Regions from separate parts of the Streptomyces sp. NPDC019890 genome, predicted to be linked through region 2. Evidence: riboswitches for the same ligand, from Rfam matches in the RefSeq annotation. Region 2 holds a riboswitch; each other region holds the start of a gene.
What was found. Region 2 has a riboswitch for cyclic di-AMP ahead of ACI2LP_RS32560 (M23 family metallopeptidase). Riboswitches for the same ligand answer to the same signal wherever they lie in the genome.
Positions count from the first base shown of each region.

Region 1: linked by a shared signal. The riboswitch ahead of ACI2LP_RS26545 (peptidoglycan DD-metalloendopeptidase family protein) and the one ahead of ACI2LP_RS32560 (M23 family metallopeptidase) in region 2 are both predicted to bind cyclic di-AMP.
Region 3: linked by a shared signal. The riboswitch ahead of ACI2LP_RS29300 (M23 family metallopeptidase) and the one ahead of ACI2LP_RS32560 (M23 family metallopeptidase) in region 2 are both predicted to bind cyclic di-AMP.

Region 1 is NZ_JBJDQK010000011.1:7,104-9,292, forward strand. Features, by position in the region: gene ACI2LP_RS26540 (alpha-galactosidase) at 1-324, shown strand, start outside; cyclic di-AMP (ydaO/yuaA leader) riboswitch at 721-877, shown strand; gene ACI2LP_RS26545 (peptidoglycan DD-metalloendopeptidase family protein) at 882-1,826, shown strand; gene ACI2LP_RS26550 (SGNH/GDSL hydrolase family protein) at 1,989-2,189, shown strand, end outside.
Region 2 is NZ_JBJDQK010000023.1:12,423-14,611, reverse strand. Features, by position in the region: gene ACI2LP_RS32560 (M23 family metallopeptidase) at 1-829, opposite strand, end outside; cyclic di-AMP (ydaO/yuaA leader) riboswitch at 841-997, opposite strand; gene ACI2LP_RS32555 (PP2C family protein-serine/threonine phosphatase) at 1,212-2,189, opposite strand, start outside.
Region 3 is NZ_JBJDQK010000013.1:153,050-155,238, reverse strand. Features, by position in the region: gene ACI2LP_RS29305 (M16 family metallopeptidase) at 1-534, shown strand, start outside; cyclic di-AMP (ydaO/yuaA leader) riboswitch at 762-923, shown strand; gene ACI2LP_RS29300 (M23 family metallopeptidase) at 936-1,694, shown strand; gene ACI2LP_RS29295 (GntR family transcriptional regulator) at 1,883-2,189, shown strand, end outside.

The DNA of each region.
Region 1 (2,189 bases), on a different contig from region 2:
GCACGCGGCTGGGTGGAGCTCTACAAGCAGATCCGGCCGCTGGTCCAGCACGGCGAGCTGTACCGGCTCCGGGCGCCCGAAGGCGGGCTCAGCGCCGTGCAGTACGTCCGCGGCTGCGAGACCGTCGTACTCGCCTGGCTGCAGGCGCAGCACTACGGAGAGCAGCCGCCGCGGCTGCGGCTGCGCGGCATCGACCCGGCGGCCGGCTACGCGTGCGTGGACACCGGCGCCGTACACCGCGGGTCCGTGCTGCTGCACCACGGACTGCACACCGGACTGAAGGGTGACCTGGACGCCACCGTGATCAGGCTGCGCCGCCGCTGAGGCGACTCGCGGCAGGGCCCGGGCCCTGGACGCAGGGCGGTGGAATTCCTCCGGCCAAAAAGGCGGGAATGTGGACGTAAGTGAGAGCCCTCGTCATTAAATGACGCTTCTGTCCGAATTGGACGATTAGATATAACGTGCCCCGTCTGCAAAGGAGATGGGGCACGCCTCGTGAGCAGGATCATATTCGTGACGGTCCGTGGCGGCGTGTGGGGCGTGAAATCCCTTACGGGCCGGAGAGTTGCGGTTCCCGGTTCCACGGAGGGTGACGGGAAATTTCCCCTTGATGCCGCAGTGGCCCATGATCGGCGAAAGCAGTGGCTTGTTCCTTTTGATCCGGCTCGTTTAGCGTCACCGTCAATCCGGACGGACCGCCTAATCCTGCCGCCGCCCGGAATTCGAAACCCACCCACGCGTGGCAGGAGCGGGGGACCCAAGAAGTATGCCGATTCCGGACATCCCGGACGGCTCGGGGTTAAGTCGTGCATTTTGCTCGACCGGGCATCTCCAGCCCGAACCCGACAGCTCACCTCGCAGGCGCCGGAGAGGAATGCGCCATGCCCGGAAAGGGTAAGCACCGCCGTCCCAGGACCAGCCCGATCACCCGCGGATTCGTCGCCGCCGGTACGGGTGGCGCCGCCATCGCCCTTCCGCTGATGGGCGCCGCCGGCGCCCATGCGGCCGGCCAGACCGCGCCCGCCGCGACCTCCCACACGGCGGTGACCGCCGCCACCCCGCAGGTGCCGACGACCGCCGCCACGGCCCCGCTCGCCAAGAAGCAGGCCGCCCCCACCACCTACCGCGTCGTCGCCGGTGACTATCTCTCCAAGATCGCCGACGAGCACCATGTCCGCGGCGGCTGGAAGAAGCTGTACGAGGACAACCGCAAGCAGGTCGGCGACGACCCCTCGCTGATCCACCCGGGCCTCAAGCTCACCCTCGGCGGGAAGTCGAAGGCGAAGGCCCACCACGAGTCGAAGCCGCGCCCGGAGCGCAAGGCAAAGCCCTCCTCCGGTGACGCTCAGGCCTCCGCCTCGAAGGCCTCCGCGCAGTCCTCCTCCGGTGACTCGGCGAGCGCCTCGCAGACCAGCGGCTCCGGCTTCACGGCCCCGGTCAGCGGCGCGACCGTGATCACTCCGTACCACCTCGCCGGCTCCATGTGGTCCAGCGGCTACCACACCGGTGTCGACTTCGCCGCCTCCACCGGCACCACCGTCAAGGCCGTCGGTCCGGGCACCGTGGTCTCCGCGGGCTGGGGCGGCGCTTACGGCAACGAGGTCGTCATCCAGCACGGCGACGGCAGCTACTCGCAGTACGGCCACCTCTCCTCGCTCGCCGTCTCCGCCGGCCAGAGCGTGAGCGGCGGCCAGCAGATCGGTCTGTCCGGCTCCACCGGCAACTCCACCGGTCCGCACCTTCACTTCGAGATCCGCACCGGCCCGAGCTACGGCTCGGACATCGACCCGCTGGCGTACCTGCGCCAGCACGGTGTCTCGATCTGATCCACCGGTCCCGCCGATCCCCTCGCGCCGAATCCCCCAGCGGCGCGAGGGGATTCGGCGTATTCCGGGTTGGGGGAAACTTGACCGGTGGTATAGATCACCCCTCGTCAACCCCTCCTTACGGTCGCGTAGGTCACACCCGTAAGGGAAAGATATGGACTCGTGGCAGACGATTCGAGAGACAAGAACAGTGGCGCATTCGGGTCGTACGCGGCTATCGGTGACAGCTTCACCGAGGGCGTCGGAGACCCGGGCCCCGACGGGACGTACGTCGGCTGGGCGGACCGGTTCGCGGTCCTGCTCGGCGACCGGATGCCGGAACACACCTTCAGGTACGCCAATCTCGCCGTACGCGGCCGTCTG
Region 2 (2,189 bases):
AGCCGTAGGAGCCGGACCAGCCCGCCGACTTGACGGTGCCGCTGTGGACCGCCTTGAGCGGCGTGCCCGTCGGGGCGGCGAAGTCCAGGCCGGTGTGGTAGCCCGAGGACCACATGGAGCCGGCCTCACCGAAGGTGGAGGTGATCGTGTACGAGGAGGTGGGCAGCGAATAGCTCGCGGCGAGCTTGGCGAGGCGCTCGGCCTCCGCCTTGGCCGCCGCGGCCTTCTCGGCCGCAAGCTTCTCCGCCTCGGCCTTGGCCTCCGCCGCGGTCTGCTGCTTCCTCGCCTCCGCCGCGGCCTTCTCGGCCGCCAGCTTCTCCGCGGCCGCCTTCGCCTCGGCGTCCGCCTCGGCCTGCTGCTGCTCGGCCTGCTGGAGGATGCGGGCGCGCAGCGCCTCACCCGCGCCGGCCGCGCCATCGGCAGCGGTCTTGGAGTCGGTGTCCGAGGCGAGCGTCACCGCCGTGAGCGGTGAGGTGTTGCCGGCGTCGGTGTCCGAGGAGTCGTCGGACAGCAAAGAGCCCACGCCGGGAAGGGACTTGGCGTCGGGCAGGTTGTCCGCGATCGAGTCGGGGAGCGATATGGAGACCGGCGGCTTGTCCTGCGCGGTGGCCATGCCGCCCGCGCCGACCGCGGCGATCACGCCGACGCCGAGCACCGTGGAGCTGCGGGCGAGCCCGCCGCGCTGCTTGACGACACGGTGCCGTCCGCGCACCGGACGAACGGAGTCCTCGGTGGGGTTCCATTCCTCCCACGCCCGCTCCGCCCCCTCTTCGCCGCTGAAGAAGTCGGGCCTGAAGGGTGCTTCTGGGGCAGGGGTGTTGGACGCCACTGAGGCGTACTCCTTTCCTTCCTTCTCGCCTACCGGGTTAGCTGACGGGTTCGGAGCAGGAAGGTCTCCTACGAGCGCTTCGACCGCGGAAAAGAGCGGCAAAAGGTGCCCGATTCACCCCAATTGGTGGTTCCCCGGTTCCCTTGCGGGATTCGGCGCACGCGCACGGTGCCGTCTCTTGCGACGGCTGGGACGACCGCGCTGCGTTATCGAACGTTAATAGACGCCAGGGCCGGATTCCAAGCTGTTCCGAGTGATCGTTAACGAGTTCGTCACGGACTTACCGGGACACAAACGGCCGGATACGGGCGACTTGATCGCCTCTCCTCTCACACCTTCACCTGACGGTGGTTCATATGTGATGCGGAGGGGTGCGCTTCGACTACACACGGTGCGGGTCCGGTGGCCTTCCCTGGCTCTGACTCTTCGCTCTGACCACGGGGACGATCCTGCGGCGGCCCTGCTGCCCCTGCCCGGGACGGCTGACCGCCAGCAGGGCCAGGTCGTCCGTCAAGCCGCCACCGGTATGCAGTCGAACGTCGTCGACGAGCGCGTCCAGCAGTTCCTCCGGCCCGGGAAAGAGCCGGCCGCCGAGCCGCGCGGCCGGGTCGTAGAAGACGCCGTCCGCGTCGCGCGCCTCGGAAAGGCCGTCCGTGTAGAGCAGCAGCGTCGCCCCGGCGGGCAGCGGAAACGAGTCCCCACGGTCCGGCCATCCGCTCAGCTCGCCCATGCCCAGCGGCAGCGCGGCCTCGGTCGGCGCAAGCGCGTGCACTTTCCCGTCGGCGTACAGCACCAGCGGTTCCGGATGGCCACGGTTCACCACGCGCACCATCTCGTCGCGGCGCGGGATCTCGGCGATCACTGCCGTGGTGAACTCCTCGAAGATCTCCAGGCTGTCCCGCCGTGTGCCCTCGCGCGCGAGCGCCCGCTCCAGGCGCTTGGCCACCCCTTCGAGCGTGGCCTCCTGCTCGGCCGCCTCCCGGAACGCGCCGATGACCACGGCCACCGCCTCGACCGCCTCCATCCCCTTGCCCCGTACGTCGCCGACCACCAGGCGCACCCCGTACGGAGTGTCCTGCACGGCGAAGAGGTCACCGCCGATGAAGGCGTCCGCCTGCGCCGCCTCGTACCGCGCGGCGACCTGCAGCCCGCCGATCCGTTCGGCGGGCGTGGGCAGCACGGCGCGCTGCGCGGTCTCGGCGATGACGCGGGCGGAGGCGAGGCGCTCGCCGCTGAGCCGTACGACCCGATTGATGATGAGCGCGAGCCCGGCGACGGTGACCACGGTGAACAGCTCGGTGTTGGCCGAGACGCTGTCCAGGGTGTCGTTGTAGATGTGCAGACCGACCACCGCGGCGAC
Region 3 (2,189 bases), on a different contig from region 2:
GTGCTCGGCGCGTACTGCCTGGGCGGCACCCTCACCTCCCGCCTCGACCGCGTGCTGCGTGAGGAGAAGGGCTACACCTACGGCGTACGCGCCTTCGGCCAGGTGCTGCGCTCCGCCCCCGACGGGTCGGGCGCCGCGATGCTCGCCATCAGCGGCTCGGTGGACACCCCGAACACCGGACCGGCGCTGGACGACCTCTGGAAGGTGCTGCGTACGCTCGCGGCCGAGGGGCTGACCGACGCCGAGCGGGATGTCGCCGTGCAGAACCTGGTGGGTGTCGCCCCGCTGAAGTTCGAGACGGCCGCCTCCGTCGCGGGCACGCTCGCCGACCAGGTCGAGCAGTTCCTCCCGGACGACTACCAGGCGCAGTTGTACGTCCGGCTGGCCGAGACGGGCACTGTCGAGGCGACGGCGGCTGCCGTCAGCGCCTTCCCGGTGGACCGTCTTGTCACGGTGCTCGTCGGCGACGCCGACGAGATCGAGGAGCCGGTGCGGGCGCTGGGCATCGGTGAAGTGAGTGTTGTCACAGGCTGATTGAGAAAGCCGGTGCTCCTCGGCCGGCAAACAACTCCTTACAAACAAGCGGAACCCCGGCATCCAGAGTGGAGCCGGGGTTCCGTGTTATGTCCGCTTTGTTGGAGAGGCTGCGTGTCTGCCCTGTGGGATGCGCTACAAAAAAGCCTGTCTGTTTGGTGATTGAAAGTGGCCCGGCCTAGCGTCGGTCCGGCTGTCCGCCAGAAGCCCGCCGCATCCGCGGCATCGGACAGTCATCGCCGAGTCCCCGTCAGGCGCGAGCCTGGGGAGCCGGGGACCCATGTCCCTGGGGTGAATCGGACGCCTTCGCACCCGTGCGGAGGGGCCCGTAGGAGACCTTCCTGCTCCGAACCCGTCAGCTAACCCGGTAGGCGAGAAGGAAGGAAAGGATCAGCCACTACATGGCGTTCACCCGTGCCACCGGGAAGCACCGTGCCCCGAGCCGCCTGTCGCGACGCAGCGCGAACATGGCGGGTGCCGCGGCCCTCGCCACGACCGGCGTCATCGGAACCCTCGCTTCCCCGGCGCTCGCCGCCAACACGAGCACGACCGCGGTCGAGGACACCGGCCTGACCCCGGTGGTGACCGCCGAGACCCTCGCGGACCAGATCGCCGACCAGGCCGCCGCCCAGGAGCAGGAGGCCGCCAGGGCGAAGGCCGCGGCCGAGGCGAAGCACAAGGCCGAGGTCCGTGCCAAGGAAGCCCGCGAGGCCAGGGAGCGCGCCGCCCGCGACGCCGAGCGCAAGCGCCTCAACTCCTTCGTGGCCCCGATCTCCGGCTCGTACATCTCCACCGGCTACAAGGCCGGCGGCGCCATCTGGTCCTCCGGCAGCCACACGGGCATCGACTTCCATGCGGCGTCCGGCACCACCGTGCACGCGGTCGGCTCCGGCACCGTCGTCGAGGCCGGCTGGGGCGGCGCGTACGGCAACAACGTCGTGATCAAGATGAAGGACGGCTCGTACACGCAGTACGGCCACCTCTCGTCGATCAGCGTCTCGGTCGGCCAGAGCGTCACCCCGGGCGAGCGGATCGGCCTCTCCGGCGCGACCGGCAACACCACCGGGCCGCACCTGCACTTCGAGGCCCGCACCAGCCCCGAGTACGGCTCCGACATCAACCCGGTCGCGTACCTGCGTGCACACGGTGTGAACGTCTGAGCGGACAGCTCGTACAGCTCGTGGAGAAGGCCCCGGCGTGCCGCCGGGGCCTTCTGCCTTTGAGGCACTGGCCAAAAGATATCCATGGATTCCGGAGAGCCTTCGGAAAATCGTGCTCGCTGCAATAGAGTCGACCGAACAGACGTCAATCGGCTGCGTTTCGCGCGGATTAAAGCGGAGGTTCGGTCATGCGCATTCCCGCGCACTCGGTATGCACGGCGATCCGCGACGACATCGTCTCCGGTGTATTCGAGCGGGGCAGTCGGCTGACCGAGGAGCAGCTGGCGCGCCGCTACGGCGTCTCACGTGTCCCGGTGCGCGAGGCCCTGCGCACCCTGGAGTCCGAGGGTTTCGTCACCACCCGCCGGCACGCCGGTGCCTGCGTCGCCGAGCCCACCGAGCAGGAGGCCGCCGACCTGCTGGAGATCAGGATGCTGCTGGAGCCGCTGGGCGCCGCGCGCGCCGCCCAGCGGCGTACCGAGGCACACCTCAAGG